DNA from 4 places in the Geminicoccus roseus DSM 18922 genome. Region 4 is predicted to be linked to each of the others. Evidence: riboswitches for the same ligand, from Rfam matches in the RefSeq annotation. Region 4 holds a riboswitch; each other region holds the start of a gene.
What was found. A riboswitch is a leader RNA that binds a small molecule or an ion and turns the genes downstream of it on or off. The one in region 4 is predicted to bind thiamine pyrophosphate.
Positions count from the first base shown of each region.

Region 1: linked by a shared signal. The riboswitch ahead of GEMRO_RS27205 (ABC transporter ATP-binding protein) and the one ahead of GEMRO_RS0120450 (FAD-dependent oxidoreductase) in region 4 are both predicted to bind thiamine pyrophosphate.
Region 2: linked by a shared signal. The riboswitch ahead of thiM (hydroxyethylthiazole kinase) and the one ahead of GEMRO_RS0120450 (FAD-dependent oxidoreductase) in region 4 are both predicted to bind thiamine pyrophosphate.
Region 3: linked by a shared signal. The riboswitch ahead of thiB (thiamine ABC transporter substrate binding subunit) and the one ahead of GEMRO_RS0120450 (FAD-dependent oxidoreductase) in region 4 are both predicted to bind thiamine pyrophosphate.

Region 1 is NZ_KE386572.1:365,284-373,056, reverse strand. Features, by position in the region: gene GEMRO_RS35615 (hypothetical protein) at 1-149, shown strand, start outside; gene mrdA (penicillin-binding protein 2) at 133-1,995, shown strand; gene rodA (rod shape-determining protein RodA) at 2,008-3,144, shown strand; gene GEMRO_RS0103125 (hypothetical protein) at 3,331-4,542, shown strand; TPP riboswitch at 4,614-4,734, shown strand; gene GEMRO_RS27205 (ABC transporter ATP-binding protein) at 4,728-5,534, shown strand; gene GEMRO_RS0103115 (ABC transporter permease) at 5,531-6,286, shown strand; gene GEMRO_RS0103110 (ABC transporter substrate-binding protein) at 6,339-7,247, shown strand; gene hslO (Hsp33 family molecular chaperone HslO) at 7,303-7,773, opposite strand, start outside.
Region 2 is NZ_KE386572.1:4,730,982-4,738,754, forward strand. Features, by position in the region: gene dxs (1-deoxy-D-xylulose-5-phosphate synthase) at 1-1,603, opposite strand, end outside; gene GEMRO_RS0123360 (polyprenyl synthetase family protein) at 1,634-2,521, opposite strand; gene GEMRO_RS0123365 (exodeoxyribonuclease VII small subunit) at 2,534-2,776, opposite strand; gene GEMRO_RS0123370 (histone deacetylase family protein) at 2,773-3,732, opposite strand; TPP riboswitch at 3,836-3,935, shown strand; gene thiM (hydroxyethylthiazole kinase) at 3,924-4,718, shown strand; gene thiE (thiamine phosphate synthase) at 4,715-5,368, shown strand; gene thiD (bifunctional hydroxymethylpyrimidine kinase/phosphomethylpyrimidine kinase) at 5,371-6,174, shown strand; gene tenA (thiaminase II) at 6,174-6,845, shown strand; gene gap (type I glyceraldehyde-3-phosphate dehydrogenase) at 7,275-7,773, opposite strand, start outside.
Region 3 is NZ_KE386572.1:3,623,826-3,631,598, forward strand. Features, by position in the region: gene GEMRO_RS0118100 (hypothetical protein) at 122-400, shown strand; gene GEMRO_RS0118105 (response regulator) at 417-1,058, opposite strand; gene GEMRO_RS32835 (ATP-binding protein) at 1,151-3,457, opposite strand; TPP riboswitch at 3,649-3,756, shown strand; gene thiB (thiamine ABC transporter substrate binding subunit) at 3,809-4,807, shown strand; gene GEMRO_RS34355 (ABC transporter permease subunit) at 4,783-6,360, shown strand; gene thiQ (thiamine ABC transporter ATP-binding protein) at 6,344-7,036, shown strand; gene GEMRO_RS30385 (alpha/beta fold hydrolase) at 7,100-7,773, shown strand, end outside.
Region 4 is NZ_KE386572.1:4,118,023-4,125,795, reverse strand. Features, by position in the region: gene GEMRO_RS30865 (MlaC/ttg2D family ABC transporter substrate-binding protein) at 34-657, shown strand; gene GEMRO_RS0120475 (hypothetical protein) at 757-951, shown strand; gene GEMRO_RS0120470 (HesA/MoeB/ThiF family protein) at 1,300-2,271, opposite strand; gene GEMRO_RS0120465 (thiamine phosphate synthase) at 2,268-2,870, opposite strand; gene GEMRO_RS0120460 (thiazole synthase) at 2,875-3,645, opposite strand; gene thiS (sulfur carrier protein ThiS) at 3,652-3,849, opposite strand; gene GEMRO_RS0120450 (FAD-dependent oxidoreductase) at 3,846-4,847, opposite strand; TPP riboswitch at 4,894-5,029, opposite strand; gene GEMRO_RS30860 (fatty acid desaturase) at 5,460-6,545, opposite strand; gene ligD (DNA ligase D) at 6,777-7,773, opposite strand, start outside.

The sequences.
Region 1 (7,773 bases), 3.8 Mb from region 4:
TCGCCTCCGCCTATGCCCGGCACTGGCAGGCCGCCGAACCGGTCCTGGGCGACCTGATGCTCACCGTGCTGTTCTGGCCCCTGGTCGTGGTGGTGCTGATCCAGGTCCAGGGGATGCTGCCGAGAGCGCGTCATGCAGCAGGAGGCTGACCGGCTTCGCTGGTTCAAGCGCCGCTCCCTCCTCCTGGGGATGGGGACGGTCGGCCTGTTCGGCACGCTGGCCGGCCGGCTCTGGTACCTGCAGATGGAGCAGGGCCAGCGCTACCAGCTCCTGTCGGAATCCAACCGGGTCAGCGAGCGCCTGATCCTGCCGCCGCGCGGCCGGATCCTGGACCGGACCGGCCGGCCGCTCGCCGACAACGTCCCGACCTACCGGGTCCGGGTGGTGCGCGAGCTGACCCGGGACCTGCCGGGCACGCTGGAGAACCTGGCGCAGCTCGTGCCGGTGAGCCCGGAGCGGATCGCGGAGGTGGTCCGCCAGGCGCAGGCCCGGCCGCGCTTCGTGCCGGTGGTGGTGCGCGAGGACCTGTCCTGGGAGGAGGTGTCGGCGATCGCGGTGCGCGCGCCGGAACTGCCGGGGGTGATCCTGGATGCCGGCACCGTGCGCCGCTATCCCGAGGGCATCACCATTGCCCATGTGCTGGGCTATGTCGGCCCGGTCGCCGAGCCCGAGCTGAAGGACGACCGCGACCCGCTCCTGCAGCTGCCCGAGTTCCGGATCGGCAAGCAGGGGATCGAGCGCAGCTACGATCCGATCCTGCGCGGGTCGGCCGGGCGGTCGCGGGTCGAGGTCAACGCGGTCGGCCGCGAGATCCGCGCGCTCGACCGGGACGAGGGCACGCCCGGCCAGGATCTGGTCCTGTCGCTCGACCTGGACCTGCAGCGCTTCTGCATGAACCGGCTGGCTCCGGAGACCAGTGCCGCCGCCGCCCTGATCGACGTGCGGGACGGCGGCGTGCTGGCGCTGGGCTCGGTGCCGAGCTTCGACCCGACCCTGTTCCAGAACGGCATCTCGTCGCGCAACTGGGCGTCGCTCCGCGACGACGCGCTGGCGCCGATGGTCAACAAGGCCTTCAAGGGCGAGTACCCGCCGGGCTCGACCTTCAAGATGATGACCGCCCTGGCCGGGCTGGAGGCCGGGGTGATCGACCGGCACACCCGGATCCGCTGCACGGGCTCGATCCGCCTTGGCAACATCGAGTTCCATTGCTGGAAGAAGGGCGGCCATGGCGCGGTCGACCTGGTGCAGTCGCTGGAGCATTCCTGCGACGTCTACCATTACGACGTCGCGCGCCGGCTGGGCATCGACCGGCTGGCCGAGTACGCTGCCCGGTTCGGCCTGGGCGCCAGGACCGGCATCGACCTGCCCGGCGAGCGGCCGGGCGTGATGCCCACCGTCGCCTGGAAGCGCGCCAGGCTGGACCAGCCCTGGCACAAGGGCGAGACCCTGATCTCGGGGATCGGCCAGGGCTTCGTGCTGGCCACGCCCTTGCAGCTCGCGGTGATGACCGCGCGGCTGTGCAACGGCGGCTACCGGGTCTCCCCCTGGCTGGCGCGCGGCGGCGCGCAGCATGCCACCTGCTGCGGCGCCCCGCCGGAGCCGCTGGGCATCGCGAAAGAGCATCTGGATCTGGTGCTGACCGGCATGTACCGGGTGGTCAACAGCCCGTCCGGCACCGCCCGCGCCTCGGCGCTGCTCACGCCGGGCGTGCAGATGGCCGGCAAGACCGGCACCTCGCAGGTCCGCCGGATCAGCAAGGCCGACCGCCTGTCCGGCGCCTACAAGCGCAAGGACATTCCCTGGAAGCAGCGCGACCACGCCCTGTTCGTCGGCTATGCGCCCGTGGACGCACCCCGCTTCGCGGTGGCGGTGGTGGTCGAGCATGGCGGCGGCGGCTCGGCCGTGGCCGCCCCGATCGCCCGCGACATCCTGGACCGCGCCCTGCAGCAGGGCGTGGCAAGGCCGATGCCGCCGGCACCCGGCGAAGCGGCCTGAGGAGGTGCCGTGATGGAGACGCGGCTGAAGGCGCCGGACCTGTCCCTGCTCGACAAGGTCTGGTCGATCAACTGGCTCCTGGTGGCGCTGCTGGGAGTGATCGGGGCGATCGGCTGCGCGGTGCTCTATTCGGCGGCCGGCGGCGCGGCCGATCCCTGGGCATCGCGCCATGCGCTGCGGCTGGCGGTGGGCCTGGGCGTGATGCTGGCGCTGGCGCTGGTCGACGTGCGGTTCTGGTTCAGGATCGCCTACTGGGCGTTCGGGATCGGCGTGGCGCTGCTGGTGGCGGTCGACCTGACCGGCTTTGCCGCCAAGGGCGCGCAGCGCTGGATCGACCTCGGGCCGGTCCAGCTGCAGCCCTCCGAAATCATGAAGATCGCCCTGATCCTGGGCCTGGCGCGCTGGTTCCATGCCGCGTGGCTGGAGGACGTTCGCCGGCCCTTGTTCCTGGTGGTGCCGCTCCTGATGGTGGCCGCGCCGGTGGGGCTGGTGCTGCTCCAGCCGGATCTGGGCACCGCCATCACCCTGGTCTCGGTGGGCGGCACCCTGTTCTTCGCCGCCGGGGTGCGCTGGTGGAAGTTCGCCCTGGTGATCGCGCTGGCGCTGGGGACCCTGCCGGTCGGCTGGGGGATGATGCACGACTACCAGCGCCAGCGGGTGATAACCTTCCTGAACCCGGAACAGGACCCGCTGGGCTCGGGCTACCACATCATCCAGTCCAAAATCGCCCTTGGTTCCGGCGGCTTTTGGGGCAAGGGCTACCTGCACGGCTCGCAGGCGCAGCTGAACTACCTGCCGGAGAAGCATACCGACTTCGCCTTCACCACCTTGGCCGAGGAGACCGGGTTCGTCGGCGCCACCTCGACGCTCGCCCTGTTCCTGGCGGTGGTGCTGCTGGGCATCCATGCGGCGACCCGGGCGCGCAGCCAGTTCGCCCGCCTGGTGATCGTCGGGCTCAGCATGAACTTCACGGTCTACGTGGTGATCAACACCGCGATGGTGATGGGGCTGATCCCGGTGGTGGGCATCCCGTTGCCGCTGGTGAGCTATGGCGGCACCGCCATGCTCACCGTGCTCCTGGGCTTCGGCATTCTCCTGTCCGCCGACGTCCACCGCGAGACCGTCATCCAGCGCTTCCCCCGGCACTGACCGCATCCGCCGCCAGCCGGGATTTTCTTCGGTCTGGCTGGTGATCATGCAATTCACCGGCAGATCCTGGTATTACTTTCAACTTTATTGACATCTTTCCGGAAAAATACCTATTCCTCGATCATTCCATGAAGCCTGGCCGTCCAGTTCCGGGGACGGCCGCGGCGGGCGGGAAAGAGGAACATCATGAAGCTGAAGCGCTCGTTCGCCGCCGCCCTCGTGCTGGCCGGCACCTTCCTGCTGGCCGCCGCTCCGTCGGTCGCTGCGGCCGAGCCGGCCACTTCCTGCGGCGGCTCCTACGGCATCAACAAGAAGTTCTGGCAGACCAGGTCGCCCAGCCTGGTCTCGGTGCTGGGGCACCTGCCGGCGGACAAGCGCAAGGTCTCGGGCAACATCCTGTCCCTGGACTATGGCCGCGACGCGAGCGGCAAGCTCATCCACCAGTACGAGTTCGATCGGCACTGGCGCCACATCTTCGGCACCAGCACCACGACGGGCTATGGCGAGAAGCTCCAGGGCGCCTGGGCGCCGGCGGCGAGCACCAGCTGGGGCGCTCCCGCCAAGATCAACCGGCGCAACCTCTCCGAATGCGTCGTCGACGGCACCGACCCCGCCATCTGCCTGGGCATCCCCAGCGGCGGCATCAACGTTTCCTCGCTTGGCCACCACAGCACTTGGTCGATCATCGATCCCGCCAGCCTGAAGGGCAGCGCCGGCAGCAAGGTGTGCATCACCTACGACGTGATGTTCTCCAGCAATTTCGACTTCAGGGCAATCGACGGCAAGCTGCCCGGCCTGACCGACGCCTTCAACGTGCCGGCCCCGCCGGACCATCTGTGCGCCGGCGCCACCCGCATCACCAACGACGGCTCGGTGTTCGCCACGCGGCTGGGCTTCACCGATGCCGGCGCGCCTTCCACGGTGGCCGCCCTCAAGCTCGGCAACAACTTCAAGAACGACATGTTCAGCTATGACTGCACCGCCGACGGGAACAGCACGAGCAACGAATACCTCACCCAGATGCATGCCTATGACCCGAGCGGCGACACCCAGCTGATCCAGCGCGGGGTCTGGTACCGGTTCGAGCACGAGCTGATCCTGAACCCAAAATTTGATTCCTCGCCCGGCACCCGCTCGGGCGCGGCCAGCCGGATCTGGCTGTACCGCGGCAGCGACAACCAGCTCCTGCGCACCTTCGGGCGGGAGGACAGCTTCACCTTCGACGCCAACCATGACGGGATCGCCGAGAGCTACCCGCTCATGCCGCGCAACAGCCGCAGCCAGCGCACGGCCGGCCTGTTCCTGTCGGTGCAGCAGGGTGGCAACCTGCGCGGCCCGGGTCCCTGGGAGCTGGACCACGTGATCGCCCTGCGCGACTTCCGGCTCTACCTGAACTGATCCGCCCGGCCGGTGCCGCGCCGGCCAAGTCGAAACATCATTCCCAAACCCTTCGCCATCACCTATCCAGGGCGCCGTCCAAGGGGAGTCCCGTCAAGGGGCTGAGAGGCCATCGGCACATCCGGTGCAGCATGGCGACCCTTCGAACCTGATCCAGTTCACACTGGCGAAGGGATGGGAACTGCATGGCGACCCTTTCCAGATCTCCCGTTCTCCCTGCCGTTGCGCCCGGCGAGCGCCCGCGCACCGGCCCGGCCGTCACCCTCGAGGTCGTCGATCTCCGCTATGACGGCCGCACCCTGCTGCGTGACCTGCGCCTGGAGCTGCCGGCCGGGCAATGGACCTGCCTGCTGGGCCCGTCCGGGGTCGGCAAGACCACGCTCCTGCGCCTGATCGCGGGGCTGGAGGAGGGCGGGCGGGTCCGGATCGACGGGCACGGGCGGGCGGGAAGCATCGCCCTGATGGCGCAGCAGGACCTGCTGCTGCCCTGGCTCAGCGTGCGCGACAACGTGCTGCTCGGCCACCGCCTCCGCGGGGCCTCCCGGGGCGAATTCGCCGAGCTTGCCGCGCGCGCCGATGCCCTGCTGGAGAGGGTTGGCCTGGCCGGGCGGGGACAGGCCGCTCCCGCCACCCTGTCTGGGGGCATGCGCCAGCGGGTGGCCCTGGCCCGCACCCTGATGGAGCAGCGCCCGGTGGTCCTGATGGACGAGCCGTTCTCGGCCCTGGACGCGATCACCCGCCACCGCCTGCAGGACCTGGCCGCCGAGCTGCTGGAGGGCCGCACCGTCCTGCTGGTCACCCACCAGCCCACCGAGGCCCTGCGCCTGTCCGACCGGATCTGGGTGCTGTCCGGCCGGCCGGCCAGGCTGCAGGGGCCGATCCTGCCCAAGGGGCCCGCCCCGCGCGATCCCTCCGATCCGGCCTTGGCAAGGCTGCAGGCCGAACTCCTGGCCGAACTGCTGGCGTCCGCCCGTGCCACGGAGGCGGCGTGAACGTCCTGCGCCCGCTGGTCACCGCCGGCGGCATCCTCGGCCTCTGGCAGCTGGGGGTCTGGGCCAGTGGGGTGCCGCCCTACATGCTGCCGGGCCCGGTGGCGGTCGCCACGGTCGCCTGGCAGCGCCGCGACCTGCTGGCCGTCCATGCCGGCACCACCCTCACCGAGATCGTGCTGGGCTTCGGCCTTGGCAGCCTGATCGGAATGCTGGCGGCCCTGCTCCTGGTGCTGTCCGCGCCAGCGCGGCGCTGGCTGATGCCGGTCCTGGTGATCAGCCAGGCCCTGCCGGTGTTCGCCCTGGCACCGTTGCTGGTGCTCTGGCTGGGCTATGGCCTGGTGTCCAAGGTCGCGATGGCGATCCTGATCATCTTCTTCCCGGTCACGCTCGCCTTCTTCGACGGGCTGCGCCGCACCGAGACCGGCTGGCTGGAATTGGCCCGGGTCATGGATGCCGGGTCCCTGGCGGTGCTCTGGCAGGTCCGGGTCCCGGCTTCCCTGCCGGCCCTGGCGTCCGGCCTGCGGGTCGCCGCCGCCGTGGCGCCGATCGGGGCGGTGGTCGGCGAATGGGTCGGCTCGTCCGGCGGGCTGGGCTTTTTGATGCTGCAGGCCAATGCCCGGATGCAGGTCGACGTGATGTTCGCCGCCCTGGTGGTCCTGGCGGCGATGGCGGTGGGGCTTTGGTGGCTGGTCGACCGGACCATGGCGCGCCTGGTCCGCTGGCAGCCCGACACCTACGAGAACAACCGATAAACTGGAGGCGCACGCCGTGCTTCGCATCTCGATCCTGGCGCTCACCCTGCTGATGGCGGCGCTGCCGGCCCGGGCCGCCGACAAGCTCACCGTGCTCTTGGACTGGTACGTCAATCCCGATCACGGGCCCCTGGTGGTCGCCAAGGAGAAGGGCTTCTTCGCCGCGGAGGATCTGGAGGTCGAGCTGATCGCTCCGTCCGACCCGAACGACCCTCCCAAGCTGGTCGCGGCCGGCCAGGCCGACATTGCGGTCAGCTACCAGCCGCAGCTGCACCTGCAGGTCGCCGCCGGGCTGCCGCTGGTCCGGATCGGTACCCTGGTCGACACGCCGCTCAACACCCTGCTGGTGCTGGAGGACAGCCCGGTCCAGAGCATCGCCGACCTGAAGGGCCGCAAGGTCGGCTTCTCGGTGGCGGGCGTCGAGGACGCGCTGCTCGGCGCCATGCTGGCCAAGCACGGCCTCGGCCTGGACGATGTCGAGCTGGTCAACGTCAACTTCTCGCTGTCGCCGTCCCTGATCAGCGGCCAGGTGGACGCGGTGATCGGCGCCTATCGCAACGTCGAGATGCCGCAGATGGCGCTGCTGGGCCATCCGGGCCGGGGCTTCTATCCCGAGGAGGAAGGGGTGCCCGCCTATGACGAGCTGATCTACGTGGCCCACGCGGACGGGCAGGCGCGCCCGGAGCTGTCGCGCTTCCTGCACGCGGTCGAGGCCGCCACCCACTGGATCCTGAACCACCCCGAGGAAGCCTGGGACGTCTTCCGCTCGACCGACCCGGCCCTGGACGACGAGGCGAACCAGAAGGCCTGGCAGGCGACCCTGACCCGCTTCGCCCACAGCCCGGCCGCCCTGGACCATGGCCGCTACCGCGACTTCGCCGCCTTCTTGAAGGAGCGCGGCCTGCTGGACGAGGTGCCGGCGCTGGACGGCTACGCCGTCGACCCGAACGCCGACCAGTAGCGCCGCCCGGCCTTGTCGGCTCCCCCGCCAAGGCGGGGGAGCCGATCGTGGAAGGTCAGTGGGCTGCGCCCTGCTCGATCGAATCGACCATGTCCTGGTCGAACCGGTAGGTGCGGCTGCAGAACTGGCAGGTGGCGGCGATCGAGCCGTCTTCCTGGCGCATCTCCTCGACCTCGTCGGCGGTGAAGCCGCGCAGGATCGAGGCGAACCGCTCGGCGCTGCACCGGCAGCCGTGGGAGAGCGGGATCACCGGATAGACCCGGACCGATTCCTCGTGGAACAGCCGGTGCAGGACGGTGTCGACGTCCAGCTCCGGCCCGACCAGCTCGTCCTCGGTGACGGTGCCGAGCAGCACCATCGCCCGGCGCCAGCCATCCTCGTCGGCATTGCCGATCGGGGCGTTGCCGCCTTCCTCGGGCAGGGCCTGCACGACGATGCCGCCGCCCCGCCAGGCGCCCGCCGCGTCCCGGCGCAGCGCGAAGCGCATGCCGGTGCGGATCTGCTGAGAGCGCTGGAAATAGGTCAG
Region 2 (7,773 bases), 610 kb from region 4:
CCACGGTGACTGCGACACCGCGCCCGGCCAGCTCGTCCGCCGCCTTCAGGCATTCGCCGAGACGCGTGCCGAGGGACAGCAGCGCCACCCGGCCGCCCTCGCGCAGGATCCGGCCCTTGCCGATCTCCAGCACCTGGCCGCGCACCGGCAAGTCGACGCCCACCCCCTCTCCGCGCGGGTAACGGAACGCGATCGGGCCGTCCTCGTAGGCGGTGGCGGTGCGCACCATGTGCATGAGCTCGAGCTCGTCGGCCGCCGCCATCACCACGAAGCCCGGCAGGCAGCCGAGATAGGCCACGTCGAAGCTGCCGGCATGGGTGGCGCCGTCGGCCCCCACCAGCCCGGCCCGGTCGATGGCGAAGCGCACCGGCAGGTTCTGGATGGCCACGTCGTGGACGACCTGGTCGTAGGCGCGCTGCAGGAAGGTCGAGTAGATCGCGCAGAACGGCTTCATGCCCTCGCAGGCCATGCCGGCCGCGAACGTCACCGCATGCTGCTCGGCGATCCCGACATCGTAGATCCGGTCGGGAAAGCGCCGGCCGAACAGGTCGAGTCCGGTGCCGGAAGGCATCGCCGCGGTCACCGCCACGATCGAGGGGTCCAGTTCGGCCTCGTGGATCAGTCCGCGGGCGAACACCGAGGTGTAGGAGGGCAGGTTGCCGCCGGACTTAACCTGGGCGCCGGTCGCCACGTCGAACTTGGAGACGCCGTGATACTTGTCCGCCGAGCGCTCGGCCGGCGGGTAGCCCTTGCCCTTCTGGGTCTTCACGTGGAGCAGGACCGGGCCCTTCTCCGCGTCGTCGCGCAGGGCCTCCAGGATCGCGACCAGCTGGTCGACATCGTGGCCGTCGACCGGGCCGACATAGTAGAAGCCCAGCTCCTCGAACAGCGTGCCGCCGGTCGCCATGCCGCGGGCATACTCGTCCGCCCGGCGCGCCGCGGTCTGCAGGGGCCTGGGCAGGCGCTTGACCACCCTTTTCGCGACATCGCGCAGCTCGCGGAACTCATGGCTGGCCAGGACCCTGGACAGGTAGCCGCTCATCGCCCCGGTGGGCGGCGCGATCGACATGTCGTTGTCGTTCAGGATCACGATCAGCCGGCTCTTGGAGATCCCGGCATTGTTCATGGCCTCGTAGGCCATGCCCGCCGAGAACGCGCCGTCGCCGATCACCGCCACCACGTTGCGGTCCTGCTCGTTCAGCCGGATCGCCTCGGCAAAGCCCAGGCCCGCGGAGATCGAGGTCGAGCTGTGCGCCGCGCCGAACGGGTCGTAGGGGCTCTCGCTGCGCCGGGTGAAGCCGGACAGGCCGTCCGGCTTGCGCAGGGTGCGGATCCGGTCGCGCCGCCCGGTCAGGATCTTGTGCGGGTAGGCCTGGTGGCCGACGTCCCAGATGACGATGTCGCGCGGGGTCTCGAACACGTAGTGCAGCGCCACCGTCAGCTCGACCACACCGAGGCCGGCCCCCAGGTGGCCGCCGGTCACCGAGACGGCGTCGATCGTCTCGGTGCGCAGCTCGTCGGCGATCTGGCGCATCTGCGACTTGGGCAGCCGGCGCAGTTCATCCGGCGTGTTGATTCTGTCGAGCAAGTGGGTGTCGGCCATATACCGTCGGCTCCAGGACGTGCGCTGGGTTCAGCGATCGCGCGTGACGACGTGGTGGAAAAGGGCGTGGAGCAGCGTGACGTCGCCCGGCAGGCTGTCCAGGTGGGCACGTGCCGCCTCGCCCAGCGCCTCTAGCCGTTCACGCGCGGCTTCGGCACTGGTCAGGCTTACGAAGGTAGTCTTGCCGCGGGCGGCATCCAGCCCGGCATCCTTGCCGGTGAGCGCCTTGTCGCCCTCGACGTCCAGGAGGTCGTCGGTGATCTGGAACGCCAGGCCCAGGCAGCGCGCCCAGCCCGCGACATGCTCGCGCAGTTCCGGGGACGCGCCGGCGATGACCGCACCGGCATCGGCCGAGAACGCGATCATCGCACCGGTCTTCAGCTGCTCCATCCGCTCCAGGCCCGCCAGGTCCGGCGGCGTTTGTTCGCCCTCCAGGTCGAGCATCTGCCCGCCGCACATGCCGGCCAGACCGGCTGCCTGGGCCAGCCCCGCCACCAGCGCCACCTTCGCCTCCGCGCTCAGATAGGGGTCGCCGGCGATCCAGCCGAACGCCGCCGCCTGCAGGGCGTCGCCCGCCAGGATGGCGGTGGCCTGGTCGAAGGCCAAGTGGCAGGTCGGTCGGCCGCGGCGCAGCGAGGCGTCGTCCATGGCCGGCAGGTCGTCGTGGATCAGCGAGTAGGCATGCAGCACCTCGGCCGAGGCAGCGGTGGTTTCCCAGCTCAGCGCCTTGGGATCGGCGGCCAGGGTCTGCGCCACCGCCCGCACCAGCGCTGCCCGCAGCCGCTTGCCGCCTCCCAGCGCCGCATAGCGCATCGCCTCGGCGAGCCTGGGTGCGGCATGCTGGGCCGGGTCGCCCAGCAGCCGGTCGATCTCGGCCTCGACGATCTTGGCGGTCTCTTCCAGGAATGGCTTGAACAAGGCGGCCGCCGATCAGCGCGCAGGATCGAAGGGTTCGACCCGCGGCTCGCCCGCGGCGTTCACCGACAGCTTCTCGACCCGCATCTGCGCGTCCGCCAGCTTCTGCCGGCACAGTTCCTTCAACGCGGTGCCGCGCTCATAGGCCGAGATCGCCTCGTCCAGGTCGAGCTGGCCCCGCTCCAGTTCCTGAACCAGCTTCTCCAACTCGCTCAAGGCTGCCTCGAAGCTCATGTCTTTGGTGTCGATGTCGCTCACCGGGCCGTTTTCTCCTGCTTGGCGCGCTCTTCGCCGGCCAGCGCCCGAAGATGTGCCACCACGCTCGTCTCGAGCGCGTCCACGTCGTAGCCGCCTTCGAGCACCGAGACCACCCGCCCCTGCGCATGTCGCTCGGCGACCGCCACCAGTTCGCTGGTGATCCAGGCGAAATCCTCCTCCACCAAAGCGAGATTGGCCAGGGGGTCGGCGCGGTGCGCGTCGAACCCGGCGGAGATGAACAGCAGTTCCGGCCGGAACCGCTCCAGCGCCGGCAGCACCTGCGCCTCCACCGCCTGGCGGAAGCCCTCCCCGTCGGTGCCCGGCGGCAGCGGCACGTTCAGGACGTTGCCGTGCGCGCCCCGCTCCGAGGCGGCACCGGTGCCGGGATAGAGCGGCCACTGGTGGGTCGAGACATAGAGGGTTTGCGGGTCGTCCCAGAAGATCTCCTGGGTGCCGTTGCCATGATGGACGTCGAAGTCCACGATCGCGATCCGCCCGATCCCATGCGCAGCCCTGGCATGGGCGGCGCCCACCGCCACGCTGTCGAACAGGCAGAACCCCATCGCCTTGTCGCTCTCGGCATGGTGGCCGGGCGGGCGCATGGCGGCAAACGCCCGGCTTGCCTCCCCCGCCAGCACCGCGTCCACGCCGGCCACCGCCCCGCCGGCCGCACGCAGCACCGCCTCGCGGCTGCCGGGCGAGACCACCGTGTCCGGATCGAGCCGGACCAGGCCCTCGTTCGGCATCGCTGCCAGCGTTGCCTCGACATAGGCCTGTCGGTGCACCCGCAGGATCTGCTCGACCGTGGCCGGCGGGGCCTCCCGGCGGACCAACCAGGCGTCCTCGATCGACCGGAGCGCCGCTATCACCGCGTCATGGCGCGCCGGGCGCTCGGGATGGCCTGGGCCGGTGTCGTGGCCGCGGGCGGAATCATGGGTGAAGACCAGGACGTTCACGTCGAGACGGCTCCCTCGGCTACGATCGGGTTGGGCCTGCGCCAGCCAACCCCAGCGCCGATCCATGCCCGAGGTTGACATCGGTCGGGAAGCCCCCATCCTCAACCCCGCCACGGGGTGTTCGCCGAGGATGGCGGACTGAGATCAAACCCATCGAACCTGATCTGGGTCATGCCAGCGAAGGGAGGCCAATGACGTCGTCCGACCGGATCGGACGGGTGCTCGACGCGATCCGGACGCGTCGCCCGCTCGTCCACAACATCACGAACTACGTGGTGATGAACTCGACCGCCAACGCCCTGCTGGCCGTGGGCGCCTCGCCGGCCATGGTCCATGCGGCCGAGGAGGTCGAGGAGTTCGTCGGCATCGCCGACGCCCTGGTCGTGAACATTGGCACGCTCTCAACCCCCTGGATCACGGCCATGGAACTGGCCGCCGCCCGGGCGCTAGCGCTTGGCAAGCCCTGGGTCCTGGACCCGGTCGGCGCCGGCGCCACCCGGCTGCGCACCGATACCGGCCGCGCGCTTCTGGCCCATCGCCCGAGCCTGATCCGTGGCAACGGCTCGGAGATCATGGCGCTGGCCGGCGCCGGTGCCGCCACCCGGGGCGTCGACAGCACCGCCGGCAGCGACCTGGCCCTGGACGCCGCCCGGCGCCTGGCCGGCGAGACCGGGGCCGTGGTGGTGGTCACCGGCGCCACCGACCATGTCACCGATGGCCGCCAGACGCTGTCCTGCGCTAACGGCGACGCCCGGATGACCCGCGTCACCGGGCTCGGCTGCAGCTTGAGCGCGCTCACCGCCGCCTGCCTGGCGGTCGAACCCGACCGGCTCCTGGCGGGCCTCGCCGCCTGCGCGATCCTGGGCGTGGCCGGGGAGATCGCCGCCGACACCAGCAACGGCCCGGGCTCCCTCCAGGTCGCGATCCTCGACCGGCTGGCAGGCCTCGATCCCGTCACCCTCGGGGTCCGGGCGCGCCTGTCATGAGCCGCAACGTCGATCTAGGCCTCTATCTGGTGCTGGACGCCGCGACCACCCCGCCCACCTCCTTCCCGGCGCTCGCCGAGGCCGCGGTCCAGGGCGGTGCCATGATCGTGCAGGTCCGCGACAAGACCGCCAGCGCCCAGGCCCTGATCCGCACGGTCCGCGCGGTGCGGGCGCGCCTGGCCGGCTCGCCGGTGCCGGTGATCGTCAACGACCGGGTCGACGTGGCGGTCGCTGCAGGTGCCGATGGCGCCCATGTCGGCCAGGACGACCTGCCGCCGGCCGCCGCCCGGGCGATCCTGGGCAAGGACCGGATCCTCGGCCTGTCGGTGACCAGCGAGGCCGAGATCGAGACCGTCGATCCGGCGGTGGTCGACCATGTTGGCCTGGGCCCCCTGTTCGCCACCGCCACCAAGCCCGACGCGGCTCCGCCGCTTGGCGTGGAGCGCTTCCAGGCGATCCGCTCCCGGCTGAAGCTGCCGGTGGTCGCCATTGGCGGCATCGGCATGGACAGTGCGGAGAGCGCCGTGTTCGCCGGAGCCGACGGCGTCGCCGTGGTCAGCGCGATCGCCCGCTCCTCCGACCCCAGGGCTGCCGCCAGGGCTCTTTCCACCCTCGTCGCCCGCGCGCGCCAAGCCCGCGGCAGGTACTGACCATGATCCACAACATCCTGACGATCGCCGGTTCCGATCCCAGCGGCGGAGCCGGCATCCAGGCCGACCTGAAGAGCTTTGCGGCGCTGGGCGCCTATGGCTGCGCGGTGCTGAGCGCGCTCACCGCGCAGAACACCCGGCGCGTAGACGGCGTCCACCTGGTCCCGCCGGAGTTTGTCGCCCAGCAGATCGACACCCTGTTCGCTGACGTCCGGATCGACGCTGTCAAGGTCGGCATGGTTGCCACCGCCGAGCTGGCCACCGTGATCGCCGACCGTCTCCAGGTCCATGGCGCCCAGAACCTGGTGGTCGACCCGGTCATGGTCGCCAAGGGCGGCGACCGCCTGCTGGCCGAGGAAGCGGTGGGCGCGGTGCGGACCAGGCTCGCCCCGATCGCCGCGGTGCTGACCCCGAACCTGCCCGAGGCCGCGGTGCTGACCGGCCTGCCGGAGCCGCGCGATCTCGCCGGCATGCGTGGTCTCCTGCCGGCCCTGCTGGCGCTCGGACCAAAGGCGGTGGTGCTGAAAGGCGGTCATCTCGGGACAGAGGACGCACCCGATCTGTTCGCCGACGGCGAGCGGGTCGTGGAGCTTCCGGCCAGGCGGATCGCCACCAGGAACACCCATGGCACCGGCTGCTCCTACTCCTCCGCCATCGCGGCGCTGCTGCCCCGCCACCAGGACAAGCTGGAGGCGGTGCGCGCGGCCAAGGCCTGGCTGACCGGTGCGATCGCCAACGCCGACCGGCTGGAGGTCGGCCATGGCCACGGCCCCATCCATCACTTCCACGCGCTCTGGACCGATTGATGACCTCCTTCACCGCAACGATGCGCCACGAGACCGCCGACCTTCTGGAGCGGATCCTGGCCCTGCCCTTCAACCGCGAGCTGGCCGACGGCACGCTGGAGACCGCCCGCTTCCAGAACTACGTGATCCAGGACGCGCTCTACCTGCTGGAATATGCCCGGGTCCTGGCCCGGGTGGCGTCCGTGGCCCCGGAACCCGCGATGATCTCGCTGTTCGCGAAGTCGGCGGACGGCGCCATCGAGGTCGAGCGCGCCCTGCATGCCAGCTATTTCGAGCTGTTCGGCATCCGGCCCGAGCAGGTCGAGCAGGCGGAGCCGTCGCCGACCTGCCTGGCCTATACCGACTTCCTGCAGGCCAGCATCTCCCGGGACGGCTTCGAGGTCGGCGCCGCCGCGATCCTGCCCTGCTTCCGGATCTATTGGGACGTGGGCTGCCGCATCAAGGAGGTGACGGTGGCCGACAACCCGTTCTCGGCCTGGATCGACAACTATTCCGACCAGGCGTTCGGCGACGTGGTGCTGGCCGTGGAGGCGATGCTGGACGGGGTGGCCGAGCAGGTGTCCGCCGCCACCCGGGCGCGGATGCGGCAGGCCTACCACCGCTCCACGCAGTATGAGTGGATGTTCTGGGACAGCGCCTACCGGATGGAGACCTGGCCGGTCCGCGTCTGAGTCGGCAGGAGGGAGGGGCCGGGCCGGCAGGTCCGACCTCCACGATGTCATGGCCGCGGGCGCGAAGGGCAGAACTTTAATTTGCAGATATAACATCTGCATTTTCAGAAATTTATCCAAATTTGTTAAGCAGCAGCATCATACTCGCAGCTGCGGCAGTGCGCAGCGGCCGATCATGACGCCGACTTACACGAACGAACCCGAGGCACTCATCCCGGCGGAATTTTCCTGAGGCATCTGAACCGCCTAGGCCTTTTTTCTGCATGACCCTGTTCAGCACCCTCCTGGGAAGGCTACGGGTTGTGCATCGGCTGGCCGTTTACACGAACGAACCTGAGCCCGCCGCCTCCCGATCAGCCTGGGTTAGACGCCAACGAAAAACGGCCACCCGGAAAGGCGGCCGTTCTCCAGATGCTTGGGCGGATAGGCTCAGAGCGTGCCGAACAGCGCGGCGGTGTCGCTCATCCGGTTCGAGAAGCCCCACTCGTTGTCGTACCAGGACGCGACCCGGACCATCTTGCCCTCCAGGACCTTGGTCGCGTGCAGGTCGACCGAGGAGCTATGCGGGTCGTGGTTGAAGTCGATCGAGACCAGCGGCTCCTCGACCACCGCCAGGATGCCCTTGAGCGGGCCGGAGGCGGCCGCCTTCAGGGCGCCGTTGATCTCCTCGACCGAGGTGTCGCGGCCCGGCACAAAGGTCAGGTCGACCAGGGAGACGTTCTTGGTCGGCACCCGGATCGCCACGCCGTCCAGCTTGCCCTTCAGCTCCGGCAGGACCAGGCCCACCGCCTTGGCGGCGCCGGTCGAGGTCGGGATCATCGACTCGCCCGCCGCGCGCGCCCGGTACAGATCCTTGTGGAACACGTCGAGCAGGTGCTGGTCGTTGGTGAAGGAGTGGATGGTGGTCATGTGCCCGCGCACGATCCCC
Region 3 (7,773 bases), 490 kb from region 4:
GAAGCCCGGCAGTCTGCCAAACGATATACAGTACATTACATCTTACGATGAATTGTGACTCCGGAGAATTGTTCTAGCATTTCCGCCCATGCGCGGTGCCAAACACATCATGAATACATCGGTGACCGATTTCGCGCGGCATGTCGTCGAGCTGCCGATCCGCTTCGACCAAGGGTCGGGGCGGACCAGGGTGGTCAGCCGCGAGGAGGTCGAGTTCACCACCCAGGCGCCGCTGGCCGCGGGCGACCGCATCGCCGGCAGCCTGCGCTTCCAGGGCAAGCATGGCCGGGACACGGTGTTCCACTACGTGGCGCTGGTTCTGGGCGCCAAGCTCAAGGGCCGGGATCGGCTGGAGGTGCGGGCCCGGTTCGAGCAGATCCAGCTGGCGGCAGCGGACTGAAGGCGCGGCTCCGGCCTCAGCCGAGCTCGCGCCGCGCATAGTTCGCCAGCTCGATCCGGCTGCTCACCCGCAGCTTCTCGTAGATCCGGTGCAGGTGGATCTTGACGGTGCCCTCGGTGATGCCCAGCCGGAACGCCACCTCCTTGTTGCGCAGCCCCTCGGCGACCAGACGGGCCAGCTCGATCTCCCGCTGCGACAAGGTCTTGGTCACCTGCTGCCGAGCGGCCTCGCGCTCCAGCAGGCGGTCGAAGGTCCAGCCGGCCAGATGGGCCTCCAGCCACTGGCCGCCGCCATGCACGGTCCGGATGCAGCGCACCAGCTGTTCCGGCGCCATGTCCTTCAGGATCACCCCGCGCACCCCCAGCCGCACCGCCTCGAACAGATCGTCCTCGTGCAGGTCGGCGGTGAGCAGGACCACCCGGATGCGCAGGCCCTCCTGGGCGGCCAGGCGCAGCACCTCCATGCCGCTCACCTGCGGCATGTTGAGGTCGAGCACCAGGATATCCGGCTGGTGGGCGCGGACCGCCTCCAGGGCGGCGTCGCCGCTGCCGCAGCGCGCGACCACCTCCAGGTCGCCCGCCTGGTCCAGCAGCCACGCTACCCCCTGGAGCACCAGCGGATGGTCGTCGGCCACCACGACCCGCACCGTCTGGTCCATTCGGGCTCTCGCGCCTCCTGCCTGAGCGTCGCCCATGACCCCGCCCGGCGTGGGGCGGGCGGGGTGGGCGGTGGTTTCCGATGGGGCTGTGGTCATGGCACCGGCGCTCCCTGGGGCAGGGCGGCGCGCCCGGCCGCCGGGCCGGCTGGCGGCGACGGCGCGGCTTCCGGGGCCGGCTCCGCCACCGGCTCGACCAGGCCGGCCAGCTGCAGCTCGGTGCGGGTCGCCGCCACCGCCCGGGCCAGGCTGTCCAGCGCCTCGCGGCTGTCCAGGCCGCGGCTGGACGCGTCCAGGAGCCGGTCGGCCGCCTCGCGGATCCGCTTCAGCCCGAACAGGCCGGAACTGCCTTTCAGCTTGTGGGCCTCGGCGGCCTGGACCTCGGCGGGCAGCGGCCCCTCGGCCAGCCGCGCCCAGATCCGCTCGGCATCCTCGATCACCTGCTGCAGCAGGTCCTCGGCGTGGGCGTCGACCGCCAGATGCACGCCGAACCGGTCGAACAGCGGCAGGCTCGCCTCGCTCACCGGGGCTGCCGGCGCGCTTTCCGGGGCGGATGCGCTGACCTGGGCGATCGCGGTGAACAGTTCCGCCCAGGCGAACGGCTTGCCCAGGCAGCGTTCCATGCCGGCCTCCAGGCATCGCCCGCGCTGCGCCTCGACCACCCCGGCGGTCAGCCCCAGGATCGGCACCCGGCCGCCCGGCGCCGGCAGGGACCGGATCCGCCGGGTCGCCTCGAACCCGTCCATCACCGGCATCTGCAGGTCCATCAGGACCACGTCGAACCGCTGCTCCGAGGCCAGCTGCACCGCCTGCGCGCCATCGGCCGCCCCCACCGTCTCGTGGCCCTGCAGCGCCAGCATCTTGGCGAGCAGGGCCCGGGTCGGCGCGGCATCGTCGACCACCAGGATCCGCCGCGGCGGGCAGCTGGCCGGGCCGAACACCAGCTGCTCCTCGACCAGGCGGCGATCGCCGGCCTCGAACGGGATGGCGAAGCGGAACCGGCTGCCCTCGCCGATCCGGCTCTCCAGCTCGATGCTGCCGCCCATCGCCTCCACCAGCCGCCGGCAGATCGCCAGGCCCAGGCCGGTGCCGCCCCGGTCGCGCCGGCCCGCCGCATGGCCGGCCTGGCAGAAGGGCTGGAACAGCCGGGCCTGCTCCTCCGGGCGGATGCCGATCCCGGTATCGGTCACCGCGACCTGCAGGACCAGGCCGTGCCGGCCCTGCGGGCGGATCGTGGTCTCGACCCGCACCTCGCCCTCCACGGTGAACTTGATCGCGTTGCCGACCAGGTTGAGCAGGACCTGGCGCAGCCGGGTGGGATCGCCGCGCAGCACCGGCCCCGCCGCGATCTCGCTGTCGAAGCGCAGCCCGATCCCGCGCTCCGCCGCGGCCGGCGCGGTCAGCCACTCGACCTGCTCCAAAACCTCCGCGACCCGGAAGTCCACCGGCTCCAGGCGGAACTCCCCGGCCTCCAGCCGGGAGAAATCGAGGATGTCCTGGACGATCGCCATCAGGTGCCGGCCGGAAGTCTGCAGCGCCCGCACCGTGGCGCGGGTCTCCTCGGGCAGCTTCGCCGCGGCGATCAGGTCGGCGCTGCCCAGCACGGCGGTGAGCGGCGTGCCGATCTCGTGGCTGACCAGGGCCAGGAACACCGACTTCGCCCGGTTCGAGGCATCCGCGGCGTCGCGCGCCTCGGCCAGGCTCGCCGAGTAGCGCTCCAGCTTTTCCTCGTCGACCTGCAGCTTCTGCACGATCTTGTAGCCGTAGAAGGTCATGCCCACGACCATGGCCACCACCAGGCCGCCGATCACCAGCTCCAGGACATCCAGGCGCCGCATCGCCGCGATCTGCTCGCCGAACTCGTGGGTCTGGATCTGGCCGACCTGCCGGTTGAGCCCGGCCATCACCTCGGCGAAGTCGCCATAGGCCCGGTCCATGCTGGCCATCCGGGCGGCGGCCTGCGCCGGCTCGTCCCGCGCCAGATGGTCGAACAGCTGGTCGGACACCGATACCATCCGCGCCATCACCGCCTCGGCCTCGTCCAGCCAGGCCAGGAGCGGTACCGCCCGCTCCGGCTGGACATGGCCGATCAGCTCGGCGCGCGCCTCCGCCAGTTCCTGGTCGAAGGCGGTGCGCGCCCGGTCGCGCAGCTGGATCTCCTGGTCGAGCCGGAGGCTGTCGAACACGTCGTTGCCGGGCGCGTTCACCGCCCCGGCCAGCCTGGCCAGGTCGGAATAGCTGGCCAGCCGCTCCACCCAGCGATGGTTGGCCTGGACCGACTGGTCATGATTCTGCTTGATCGTCCGGCCCAAATAGGCGCCGCCGACAATCACCGCAATATTCAGCGTGACCAGCAGAATATATACCCGGAACCATCCGGACTTTTCTTCGGGAGGCCGCAAGTTTATCAGTCGCTCCAGCCGGAAATTAACCAAATATAAAAATCAACAAGAAAACCGCAGAAAATCCCAAGTATCATGCATGAAGATGCGTCCGCCGTACAGCGCCGATTGCGCCGAAGCGCATCCTGCCGGCCGCACCGCCGCAGATCGGCCGGGCTTGTGCTCCAACCCGCGGGCACCTAAGGGCGTGGCAGCGACCCGGGGGGTGCCGGCCGACCGGGCCGGCTGAGACGCCCATGGCGAACCCCAGGAACCTGATCCGGATCATGCCGGCGTAGGGAACGGGCGGCAGCAGCCCAGAACACTGGCGGCGCTGCGCCTCTTCCCCCCGCGCTTGGGGAGGTGGAACGAATGAGGCATCTCAAGGGCGGGCTGGCGGCGTTTCTGCTGCTGGCCGCCGGGCCGGCTTGGGCGAAGCCGGTGCTGGACGTCTATACCTATGCGTCCTTCACCAGCGAGTGGGGGCCGGGGCCGGAGCTGGAGCGCCGGTTCGAGGCACAATGCGGCTGCGACCTGGTCTGGACCTCGGTCGATGACGGCGTGGCGATGCTGGCCCGGCTGAAGCTGGAGGGCGACAGCTCCAAGGCCGACGTGATCCTGGGGCTGGACACCAGCCTCACCGACAGCGCGCGCTCCATGGTGCAGGTGGCGCCGCACCAACTGGACCTGGCCGGGCTGGACCTGCCGGTGGCCTACGACGACCCGGACTTCGTGCCCTATGACTGGGGCTACTTCGCGTTCGTCTACGACCGGACCCGCCTGGCGGAGCCGCCCAAGAGCCTGGCGGAGCTGGCCGAGGCCGACCCGTCGCTCACCGTGGTGCTGCAGGACCCGCGCACCAGCACGCCGGGCCTGGGCCTGCTGCTTTGGGTCAAGGCCGTCTTTGGCGACGATGCGAAAGCCTACTGGGAGAAGCTCTCTCCCCGGATCCTGACCGTCACCAAGGGCTGGAGCGAGGCCTACGACCTGTTCCTGAAGGGCGAGGCGACCATGGCGCTGAGCTACACGACCTCGCCCGCCTACCACATGGTCGCGGAGGGCAAGGACGACATCCGGGCGGCACCGTTCGCCGAGGGGCACTATTTGCAGATCGAGGTGGCGGCGCGCACCGCGAACGCCCAGGAGCCGGAGCTGGCCCAGCAGTTCCTCCGCTTCCTGGTCTCGCCCGAGGCGCAAGCGATCCTGCCGACCAGCAACTGGATGTACCCGGCCGACCGGGACGGGGTGGAGCTGCCGGACGCGTTCGAGGAACTGGTCCAGCCGGAGCGGGCGCTGTTGACCGACGCCGCGACCGTGAGCGCCAACCGGGCCGCCTGGGTGGACGAGTGGCTGGCAAGCCTGGCGCGCTGATCGGCTGGGCCACCGCCGGCCTGGTGGCCACCGCGCTGCTCCTGCCGATCCTGACCCTGTTGGCGACGGGGCTGGCCGAGGGCGGCGCGTCCCGGGCGCTGCTTGACGCGCGCACGCTTGGCATCCTGCGCTTCACCCTCTTCCAGGCGCTGCTCTCTACCCTCCTGGCGGTGCTGCCGGCGGTGCTGGTGGCCCGCGCCCTGGCCAGGCGAAGCTTTTCCGGGCGGCTGGTCCTGGAGCGGCTTTTGGCGCTGCCGGTGCTGGTGCCGGCCTTGGTGGCGGGCAGCGCGCTGCTGGTGCTGTTCGGCCGGCGCGGCTTCATGGCCGGCCTGTTCGAGGCGCTGGGTCTCACCTGGCCCTCGGTCTACGGCCTGGCCGGGATCGTGCTGGGCCATGTGTTCCTCAACCTGCCGCTGGCGGTGCGCATCCTCCTGCCGGCCTGGGCGGCGGTGCCGGCCGAGCAGTGGCGGCTGGCCCGCCAGCTGGGCCTGGGCGACCTGGCCCGGCTGCGCCTGATCGAGGCGCCGGTCCTGGCCCCACGGATCGCCCGGGCGTGCGGGATCGTGTTCATGCTCTGCTTCACCAGCTTCGCCCTGCCGATGACGCTGGGCGGGGGACCTCGTGGCGCCACGCTGGAAGTCGCGATCTACGAGGCGCTCAGGGTCGAGGCCGATTTGGTGCGCGCGGCCCTGCTCTCGCTGGTGCAGATCGCGATCTGCGTGGCGCTGGTGGGGCTCGGCAGCAGCGTCGGCGTGGCCCGCACCGGGTTGTCCGCCGGGGCGCCGGTGCGGGTCCGGGTCGAAGACGGCCGGCTGGCCAAGGCCCTGGACGGGCTGGTGCTGGCGCTGGCGCTCCTGTTCCTGCTCTCGCCGCTCGCAGCCCTGCTGCAGGCCGCCGCCGGCGGGCCCTGGGGTGCCGTGCTGTCCAGCCCGATGTTCTGGCTGGCCCTGCGCAACAGCGTGCTGGTGGCCCTGGGTGCTGCGCTGCTGGCGCTGGTCGCCGGGACGCTGCTGGTGCTGGGCGGGCGCGGCCAGCGCGGGCTTTCCGGCCGGATCGGCGAGCTGGTGGGCTCGGTGCCGCTGGTGACCCCGGCTTTAGCGCTGGGGGCCGGACTGTTCCTGCTGCTGCGCCATCTGGTCGATCCCGCCGAGGTGGCGCTGCCGGCGATCGCACTGGCCAACGGCCTGCTGGGCCTGCCCTACGTGGTGGCGATCCTGGCCCCGGAAGTGGCGCGGCGCGAGTTGGAGCATGGCCGGCTGTGCCAGGCGCTGGGGATAAGCGGCTGGACCCGGCTGCGCCTGGTCGACCTGCCGACCGTGCTGCCGGTGGCGGGCCTGGCCGGCGGGCTGGTCGCCGCCTTCTCCCTGGGCGATTTCGGGGTGGTGGCGCTGTTCGGCGCCGACCAGGCGCGCACCCTGCCGATGCATCTTTATCTGCAGGCAGGCTCGTACCGTTCCGACGACGCGGCGGTGACCGCGGTGGTGCTGGTGGCGCTGGCGGCGTCCTTGATGTGGCTGGTGGAACGGGGATTGGCGCGTGCTGCAGGTCGATGACGTCCGCTTCCGCCACGAGGGCAGCGAGTTCCACTACGACCTGCAGGTGCCGCAGGGCTCGATCACCGCGCTGATCGGCCCATCCGGCGGCGGCAAGTCGACCCTGCTCGACCTGGTGGCGGGCTTCCTGGAGCCCACGTCCGGGCGGATCCGGATCGAGGGGCGGGACGTGACCGGGCTGCCGCCGGCCGGGCGCCCGGTCACCAGCCTGTTCCAGGACCACAATCTGTTCGGCCACCTGGACGTCGCCACCAACGTGGCCTTGGGCATCCGGCCGAGCGGGCGGCTGGCCCCGCCGGAGCGCGCCACGGTCACGGCCGCCCTGGAGCGGCTGCAGATCGGCGCCCTGGCCGGGCGGCGCCCCTACGAGCTCAGCGGCGGCGAGCGCCAGCGCGCGGCCTTGGCCCGCTGCCTGGTGCGCCACCGGCCGCTCCTTTTGCTGGACGAGCCGTTCGCAGCCCTGGGGCCGGCCATGCGCCGGGACTTTTTGGACCTGGTCGCCCAGCTGCGCACCGAGCAGGGCCTGACCGTGCTGCTGGTGACCCACCAGCCGGAGGATGCCGCCCGGATCGCCGACCGCCTGGCGGTGCTGGCGGAGGGAAAGATCGTGGCGGCCGGCCCGCGCGACGCGATCCTGGCCGATCCGCCGCCGGTGCTGGCTTCGTATCTGGGCTAGCGATCCGGGGCCGGCCGCGCCATCTTCAAGAATCCTGGGGCCGGGCCAGGGACCGGACCCGGCATGAGGCAACGGAACGACGCGATGGACCAGGTGGCGACGGCACTGCTGCTGCCGGCTCTTTCCTCGATCTCGGCGCGGGCGGAGATGGCGCCGCTGGCCAGGCGGCTGGAAGGCCGGCTGCGCTGCGTCACCGCCGACTGGCCGGGCTTCGGCGACCGGGCGCGCGGCCGGCCCCAGCTCAAGCCCGACACGATGCGGGCGTTCCTGGAGGGGCTGCTGGCGGAGACCGGGCCGCCGCCGGTGATCGGCATCGCCGCCGGCCATGCCGCCACCTACCTGGTCGAGGCGGCCGGGCGCCATCCGGGCCTGTTCCACCGGCTGGCCCTGGTGGCGCCGACCTGGCGCGGGCCGTTGCCGACCATGCTGGGCGACGCCCGCCAGGCCTGGCGCGGCCGGGTCCGCCGGGCGATCGAGCTGCCGGCGGTGGGCGAACTGCTCTACCGGGCCAATGTCGGCCGGCCGATGCTGGCCAAGATGATGCGCGCCCATGTCTATGCCGATCCCGGCAACGTCACCGAGGCGGTGATCCAGGCCAAGCGCGCGATCACCCGGCATCGCGACGCCCGCTTCGGCACCGCCGCGTTCGTCAGCGGCGGGCTGGACCCGGTGGGCTCGCGCGAGGCGTTCCTGAAGCTGTTCGAGCGGGAGCTGCCGCCGACCCTGATGCTGCGGCC
Region 4 (7,773 bases):
GCAGATCTCATGGGCCTTGATGGAGTTCGAGCCATGCCGCAGACCCGCCGGCGCCTGTCCAGCCTGATCGCCCGGACGGCCCTCCTCCTGGCCCTGGGGAGCGGCGCCCTGTTCGGTGCAGGTGGCCGCGCCGAGGCCGCACCCGCGATCGGGCCCGACGCGTTCATCACGGCGTTCGGCGAGCGCGCCGTGGCCGCGCTGGACGCCACCCGCGACGATCCCGCCGCCCGCCGCGACCGCTTCGCCGAGCTGATGCGCAGCGATGTCGACATGCCGAAGATCGCGGCGCTGGTGCTGGGCCGGGCCTGGCGGAGCGCCGATCCCGACCAGCGCGCCCGCTTCACCGAAGTGTTCGAGCAGCACCTAATCGGCACCTACAGCCGCCGGTTCGACAGCTATGCCGGCGAGCGGCTGGAGGTGGCCGGGCAGAAGCCCGCCGGCGACGACGTGCTGGTCGCCAGCCGCGTCAGCGCGCAAGGCGGCCAGCCGATCGAGGTGGTCTGGCGGGTCCGCGACGAGGGCGACCGCTGGCAGATCATCGACGCCTCGGTGGAGGGGGTCAGCATGGTGCTGACCTGGCGCAACGAGTTCGCCGCGGTGATCGAGCAGGACGGGCTGGACGGGCTGATCGACCGGCTGGCGAAGGCGCAGCCCTGAGTGCGCCCGGCGAACAATCGTGCCGGCGGTAACGCGGCGTTAACCCGGGGCTGGCAGGATCGGGCGCAGATACCCCTTCCCCCTGCCCCGGAGATCCCGATGGCCAAGCCGCCTCCCCGCCCGCCGGCCAGCCGGCGCGGCGCCAGCACCCTGGAATATGGCCTAGTGGCGGTGCTCGCCACCGTGGCCGTGGTCGGCACCCTCTCGACCTTCGGTGACCAGCTCCGGGCCGAGCTCGCCAAGCTGATGGGAACCGCCATTGCCGCACCCGCCGAGCCGCGCCCGCCGGGCTGACGGCGCGCTTGCGGCAGGCCGCCGGTGGAAGCCGCCGGGCCGGATGGGGCCGAACTGGGTCGAGCCGGCCGGATGCCCGGCCCGGGCAGGGCGGCAGTCGGAGGAAGGATCGCCGGCTCCCGCGCGGGGCCGGTCCTTTTGCCGGGACCCTGGGCAAGCACACGGGTTCTTGGGCAAGGCGGACCCTGGCCGGGGGACGGGCGCAGGAGCGGCATGGCGGACCGGAGCCGGTGCGGCCGGCAGCCCACGGCCGCCGCCGGCGCCGGCCCGCGCCGGCCAAGCCAGGAGGCCTGGCGGGTGGCGAGCGGCGGGCTGTGGGGTGCCGGGGCCGAGTCCCGCACCGCGGCGTCAGCTGCCGATCGCGACCACCGCCAGGTCCTGGTAGTCGCGCCCGGCCAGGACGCGGGCGGCGCGATGGGCGCGGATGCCGCCGGGACAGGCCAGCACGATCCGGCGGTCGCGGGGAAGCTGCGCCTGGGCGATCTCGGCCGGCAGGATCCGCCGGGCGGCGTCGGTCACCGTGGCCGGGGCCTCCTGCGGGTCGCGCAGGTCGACCACCAGGTCGGAGGGCTGCAGCCCGTCCAGGTCGATGAACGGCAGGGCCGGGCCGTCGGGCTCCGGCGTGCCCAGGAAGGAGAAGCCGCCGAACGACAAACGACGCAGGTCGACCGACACCAGCCGCCCGGCCGGCGAGGGGTCGAGGCCCAGGACCAGCTGAAGGACCATGTGCGCCTGCAGCGAGCCCATGGTGGCCACCACCGGGCCGAGCACGCCGTTGGCGGCGCAGGAGCCAACCTGGGTAGGCATGTCGGGGAACACCGCCCGGTAGCTGGGGGCGCTGCCGCAGAACGTGCCGACATAGCCGCCAAGGCCCAGCACCGCGGCCGACACCAGGGGCTTGCCGGCCTCCCGGCACGCATCGCTCAGGATGTAGGTGACCGCCAGGCTGTCGGCCGCGTCCACCACGATGTCAGCGGCGGCCACCAGGCCTGCGGCGTTGCCGGCCTTGAGCTTCAGGACGAGCGCATCCACGCAAATCTCTGAATTATAGGCAAGAAGCGCGTCGCGGGCGGCCTCCGCCTTCGGCCGCCCGACATCAACCTGCCGGAACAAGGGCTGGCGGTGCAGGTTGGAGGTCTCGACCCGGTCATGGTCGACCACGGCAAGCCGGCCGATCCCGGCTCCTGCCAGGTTGGCCAGCACCGGCGAGCCCAGGCCGCCGGCACCGACTACCAGGACCCGGGCCGCGGCCAGGCGTTCCTGGCCGGCGTCGCCGACCTCGGCCAGGACCTTCTGGCGGGCATAGCGGTCGGTGGTCATGCCTGCCTCCGGGTGACCGCCAGCCACTTGCGCGTCCGCGCCTCCGGGTCGGGATGGAGCAGGATGTCGGTCACCACCGCGGCGCTGTCGGCGCCGGCCGCCAGCACGCCCGGCGCCCGCTCCGGGGTCAGCCCGCCGATCGCGACCAGCGGGATCCCGCCGGTCCGCACCTTCCAGCTGCCGATCCGCTCCAGCCCCTGCGGCGCCCAGGGCATCTTCTTCAGGATGGTGGGGTAGATCGGTCCCAGCGCCAGGTAGTCCGGGCGCAGCGCCAGGGCGCGCTCCAGCTCGGCATCGTCATGGGTGCTGACGCCCAGCCGGATGTTGGCGGCGCGGATGGCGCCCAGGTCGGCGCTGTCCAGGTCGCCCTGGCCCAGATGAACGAAGTCGCAGCCCTCCTCGATCGCCAGCCGCCAATGGTCGTTGACCACCAGCTGCGCCCCGGCGGCTACGGCCAGGTCGCGGCTTTGCCGGACCATCCGGCGCAGCTCCGGCTCGGGATGGTCCTTGGCGCGCAGCTGCACCAGGCGCACCCCCACCGGCAAGAGCCGCTCCATCCAGCGCGGATGATCGACGATCAGGTAGAAGGGATCGAGCATCGCTTCAGCTCCGGAACGCGGTGCCCAGCACCGGGGTGGACGGGGCCGCCATGTCGCGCGGCTCCATCGGATCGGCCTCGAACGCGGCCCGGCCGGCCTCGACCGCCAGCTTGAACGCATGGGCCATCCGCACCGGGTCGCCGGCCTTGGCCACCGCGGTGTTGAGCAGGATCGCGTCGTAGCCCAGCTCCATCGCTTGGGCGGCATGGGAGGGCAGCCCGATCCCGGCATCGACCACCAGCGGCGTGTCGGGGAAGTGCGCGCGCATGCTGCGCAGGGCGAACAGGTTGTTCAGGCCTTTGCCCGAGCCGATCGGCGCTCCCCAGGGCATCAGGACCTGGCAGCCCGCCTCCAGCAGCTTCTCCCCGACGATCAGGTCGTCGGTGGTGTAGGGAAAGACCTGGAAGCCGTCGGCGCTGAGGATCCGTGCCGCCTCGACCAGGGCGAACACGTCCGGCTGCAGGGTGTCGTGGTTGCCGATCACCTCCAGCTTGATCCAGGGCGTGCCGAACACCTCGCGCGCCATCTGCGCGGTGGCGACCGCTTCCTTGACCGTGTGGCAGCCGGCGGTGTTGGGCAGCACCCGCACCCCCAGCGAGCGGATCAGCGACCAGAAGCCCTGCCCGGCCCGCTCGACCCCGGATTCCCGGCGCAGCGACACGGTCACCAGCTCCGACCCGGCCGCCTTCACCGAATCGGCCAGGATCGCCGGCGAAGGATATTGCGAGGTGCCGAGCAGGAGACGCGAGTTCAGGATCGTCCCGTAAACCTCCATGATTGCTCAGCCTCCCTGCATCGGCGCCAGGATCTCGACCTGGTCGCCCTCGTTCAGCCCGGTCTCCGGCCGCCGGGGCGCCGGGGTGAAGCTGCCGTTCACCGCGGTCGCCACCACCGTGGCGCCATAGCCCAGTTCCTCCAGCAGGGCCGCCAGCGAGGTCGCGGCAGTCTCCACCGGCTCGCCATTGACCACGATCTTCATTTATGACCTCCGGTTATCTCGGTAATGCCCTGGATCTGTTGATTATCCAGGACCAGCTCCGTGGCGATCCGCGCCAGGGCCGGCGACAAGAGGAAGCCGTGCCGGAACAGGCCGTTCAGGTACAGGTTGTCGCCGTCCCGGCGGACCCGCGGCAGGTTGTCGGCAAAGGCCGGGCGGACATCGGCGCCGATCTCCACGATCTCGGCCTCGCCGAACGCCGGGTGCAGCGCATAGGCGGCGTTCAGCAGCTCGACCATGGAGCGGGCGGTCACCCGGCTGCGCTCGTCGCTCTCGATCATGGTGGCGCCGACCATGAACAGATTGTCCGGGCGCGGCACGATGTAGAGCGGGAAGCGCGGGTGCAGCAGGCGGACCGGCCGGTTCAGGGTCACGTCCCGGCAGCGCAGGATCAGCATCTCGCCCTTCACGCCGCGCAGGTCGGCCAGCCGGTCGCGGGCGGCAAGGCCTCGGCAGTCGACCCGCAGGTCGGCCTTGGGCGGCTCGGCCAGCGCGTCGACGCCAAAGCGGATCGGGACTCCCTGCTCCGCCAGGCGGTCGGCCAGCGACGGCAGGGCGGCGCGCGGGTCGAGATGGGCTTCGTCGGCAAAGAACAGGCCCCGGCCGAACCGCCCGGCCAAGTCCGGCTCCAGTTCGGCCAGTCCGTCAGCGTCGAGGGTCTGGTAGCGGCTGGTGCGCCTGGCGAAGCGGTCCAGCTCGCGCTCGTCGCGCCTGGGCGCCAGCACCAGGCTGCCATGCTGCAGGGTACCGGGATGGACCTTCGGCCAGTAGGCCAGCGCCTCCCGGCCCAGCTCGACGACCTGCGGCTCGGCGCTCTCGCGCTCGCACCAGGGTGCCAGCATGCCCCCGGCATAGCGCGAGCAGGAGGTGGCGCCGAGCGATGGTCCCCGCTCGTAGACGCGCACCTCGCAGCCGCGCCGGGCAAAGGCCAGGGCGGCGGTCAGGCCGGCGACCCCGGCTCCGATGACGGCAACGCGCATGCGGCGGCAACTCCCCATCCCGGCGATGGGGGGTCGATCTCTGCCGGATTGCAGCGGTCACCCATCCCTACGCCAGCATGAACTGGATCAGGTTCGAAGGGTCGCCATGCCGCATCCGACGGGCGGCTGCCCGGATGCCGATGGCCTCTCAGCCCCCTCGCGGGGCTCCCCTAGGTGAGCGAAACGTGGGGCCGCCGGGCCCCGGAGTCAAATGGGTTGGGCGCGGGCGCGCTTAAGCCCGGCCGGAATCCCGTCGTGGAACCTGCCGAGCGCCGGGGCGCGGCGCGTCCAGCCGAGCGGATCAGCATTCCCCGGGTTGCCAGCCGAGCGCCGGCAAAGGCTGCGGGGACCGGCAAGCCAGGGGCGCCCCCGATCGAGGCGGTGCCGCCGGTACCGCCGTGCCTCGGCAGGCCGGCAAAGCAGCCGGACAGGCTGCAGGCCGGCAAGGGGCTTGGCGACGGGGTTCAGCATGGCCTCACGCCCTGCCCGCGCCGACGCGGCTTCACGCCCGGGCTCGCCGCCCGCCCGATCTGCCTCAGGTCCGCGACGCGCTGGCGGTGGGCGGGGCTTTCGGGCACCCGCGCGCTCCTGAGCGAGCGCGCGGGTGCCGGCTCAGGTGGCCGGCAGGGCGCCGGCTTCCAGGTCCAGGCGGCGCTGGCGGCGCACTTCCCGGAACGACACCAGCCGCTTCCTGGTCTCGTCCCACAGCACCAGGCGCACGCAGCCCAGGCTTTCGCGCAGGGTCAATCGGCCGACCTCGCGCAGCTCGGGATGGTCGCGCAGGACCTCGGGCAGGCGGTAGTAGGGGATCCGGCTGACCAGGTGGTGGACATGGTGGATGCCGATGTTGGCGGTGAACCAGCGCAGCACCGCCGGCAGGTCGTAGTGCGAGCTGCCGTGCAGGGCAGCCTCCGGCATGCTCCAGTCGACATCCGGCGCCCAGTGGGTCTCCTCGAACTGGTGCTGGACGTAGAACAGCCAGACCCCGGCGGCGGCGGCCAGCAGCACCACCGGCACATGGACCAGGAGGAAGGTGGCGAGCCCGACCTGCCAGATCAGGACGGCGGCCATGGCGGCGATCGCGAGGTTGGTCAGCATCGTGCTGAGCCAGGGCCGGCCCTTGCCCATGAAGCCCAGCGGCAGGCGGTACTGCAGCACGAACAGATAGGCCGGGCCGATCCCGAACATCACGACCGGGTGGCGGTACAGCCAGTAGCGGATCCGGCCGAGCCGGGAGCGGCCGAGATATTCCTCGACCGTCAGCGTGTCGACGTCGCCGATCCCGCGGCCCTCCAGCTTGCCGGAATTGGCGTGATGGATCGCGTGGCTGTGCCGCCAGTAGTCGTAGGGGGTCAGGGTCAGGATGCCGATCACCCTCCCGGTCCAGTCGTTGGGGCCGCGGCGCGGGAAGAACGAGCCGTGGCCGCAATCGTGCTGGATCATGAACAGGCGGACCACCAGGCCCGCGGCCGGGGCCAGCAGCAGCGCATAGAGCCAGTACTGGCCGAAGTTCACCGCGGCCGCCATGGCGATCCACGCGGCCAGGAACGGCACCACGGTGACGGCGAGCTCGAACAGGCTGCGCCTGGTGCTGGCTTCCCGGTACGGGCTGAGTTTCTTCATCCAGTCCCGGGCGGCATGGGCCCGGGAAACGTCAAGAGGCGTGCTCGCGGTCAACGATCGTTCCTGTCCATGCATCCGGACACGCGCGGCCAATCCGAGCGCATGGCAGAATGCGAATTACAGATAGGCGGAAACTCGAAGAAATCCAATTTGGATCGGCGCGCTTTCACCACCGGCCAACGGCAAATGATGTCACTTGCCCCAGGGCCACATTAGCAACTACTCCGCCATCCATGTAGATGAAGCGACTGTCCCGGCGTCGCAACTGAAGACTGGGTACGGCATTGCGATGGCATCCGATCACTTTCAATGGGCATCTCGCTCCTTCGCCCTGGATTCCTTCGGCTTTCCAGGGGACTTTCGCTTGCTCCCGCTCCCTGCCGGAAGCACCTGCCCGGTCCTGAAGAAGCCCTTCCAGGGATCGGCCGTCAGGTGGCCGAGCCGCGCGGGCACGCTGCCCAGGCTGAACTGCGTGCCGCGCAGGTCCGGGCCCAGCTCATCCCAGCCAAGCGGCGTGGAGACCGGCGCCCCCGGACGGGCCCGGGTCGAGAAGGCGGCGACGGCTGTGTTGCCGCGACCGTTGCGCAGCCAGTCGACGAAGATCCGCCCGGCCCGCGCCTTTTTCGACATGGTGGCGGTGTAGAGGCCGGGGCTGTCCTTGGCCATGGCGCCGGCAAGATCCTTCGCGAACGCCTTGGCGGCCGTCCAGTCCGCCCTGGGCTTCAGCGGCACCACGACATGCAGGCCCTTGCCGCCGGTGGTCTTCAGGAAGCTCTGGAGCCCGCTCTCCGCCAGCCGCGCGCGCACCTCCAGCGCCGCCTGCTTCAGCGCCTCCCAGCCGATCCCCGGATCCGGGTCCAGGTCGAAGGTGAGCTGGTCGGGATGGCCCAGGTCGTCGACCCGCACCCCCCAGGGATGGACCTCCAGCACGCCGCCCTGGACCAGCGCGATCATCCCGTCCAGGTTTTCGATCGCCAGCACGGTATCGCCGCCGTCGCCCGGGTTCTCCAGCACCGAGACGGCCTGGCCGATCCCGCGCCAGGGCGATTTCTGGAAGAAGCACTTGCCGCCGATGCCGTCCGGGCAGCGCAGCAGGGACAGCGGCCTTGCCACCACGTGCGGCGCCATCGCCGGCCAGACTTCCGCGTAATAGCTGGCAAGGGCCTCCTTGGTGATCCCGGCATCCGGCCAGTAGACCCGGTCGGGATGGGTGAGGCGGGCGTTGGTGGGCGGCTTGCGGGCGGCCTGGCGCTTCTTCGCAGGCGGCGCGGGCTCCGGCTGTTCCGCGGGCTCCGCCTGCTCG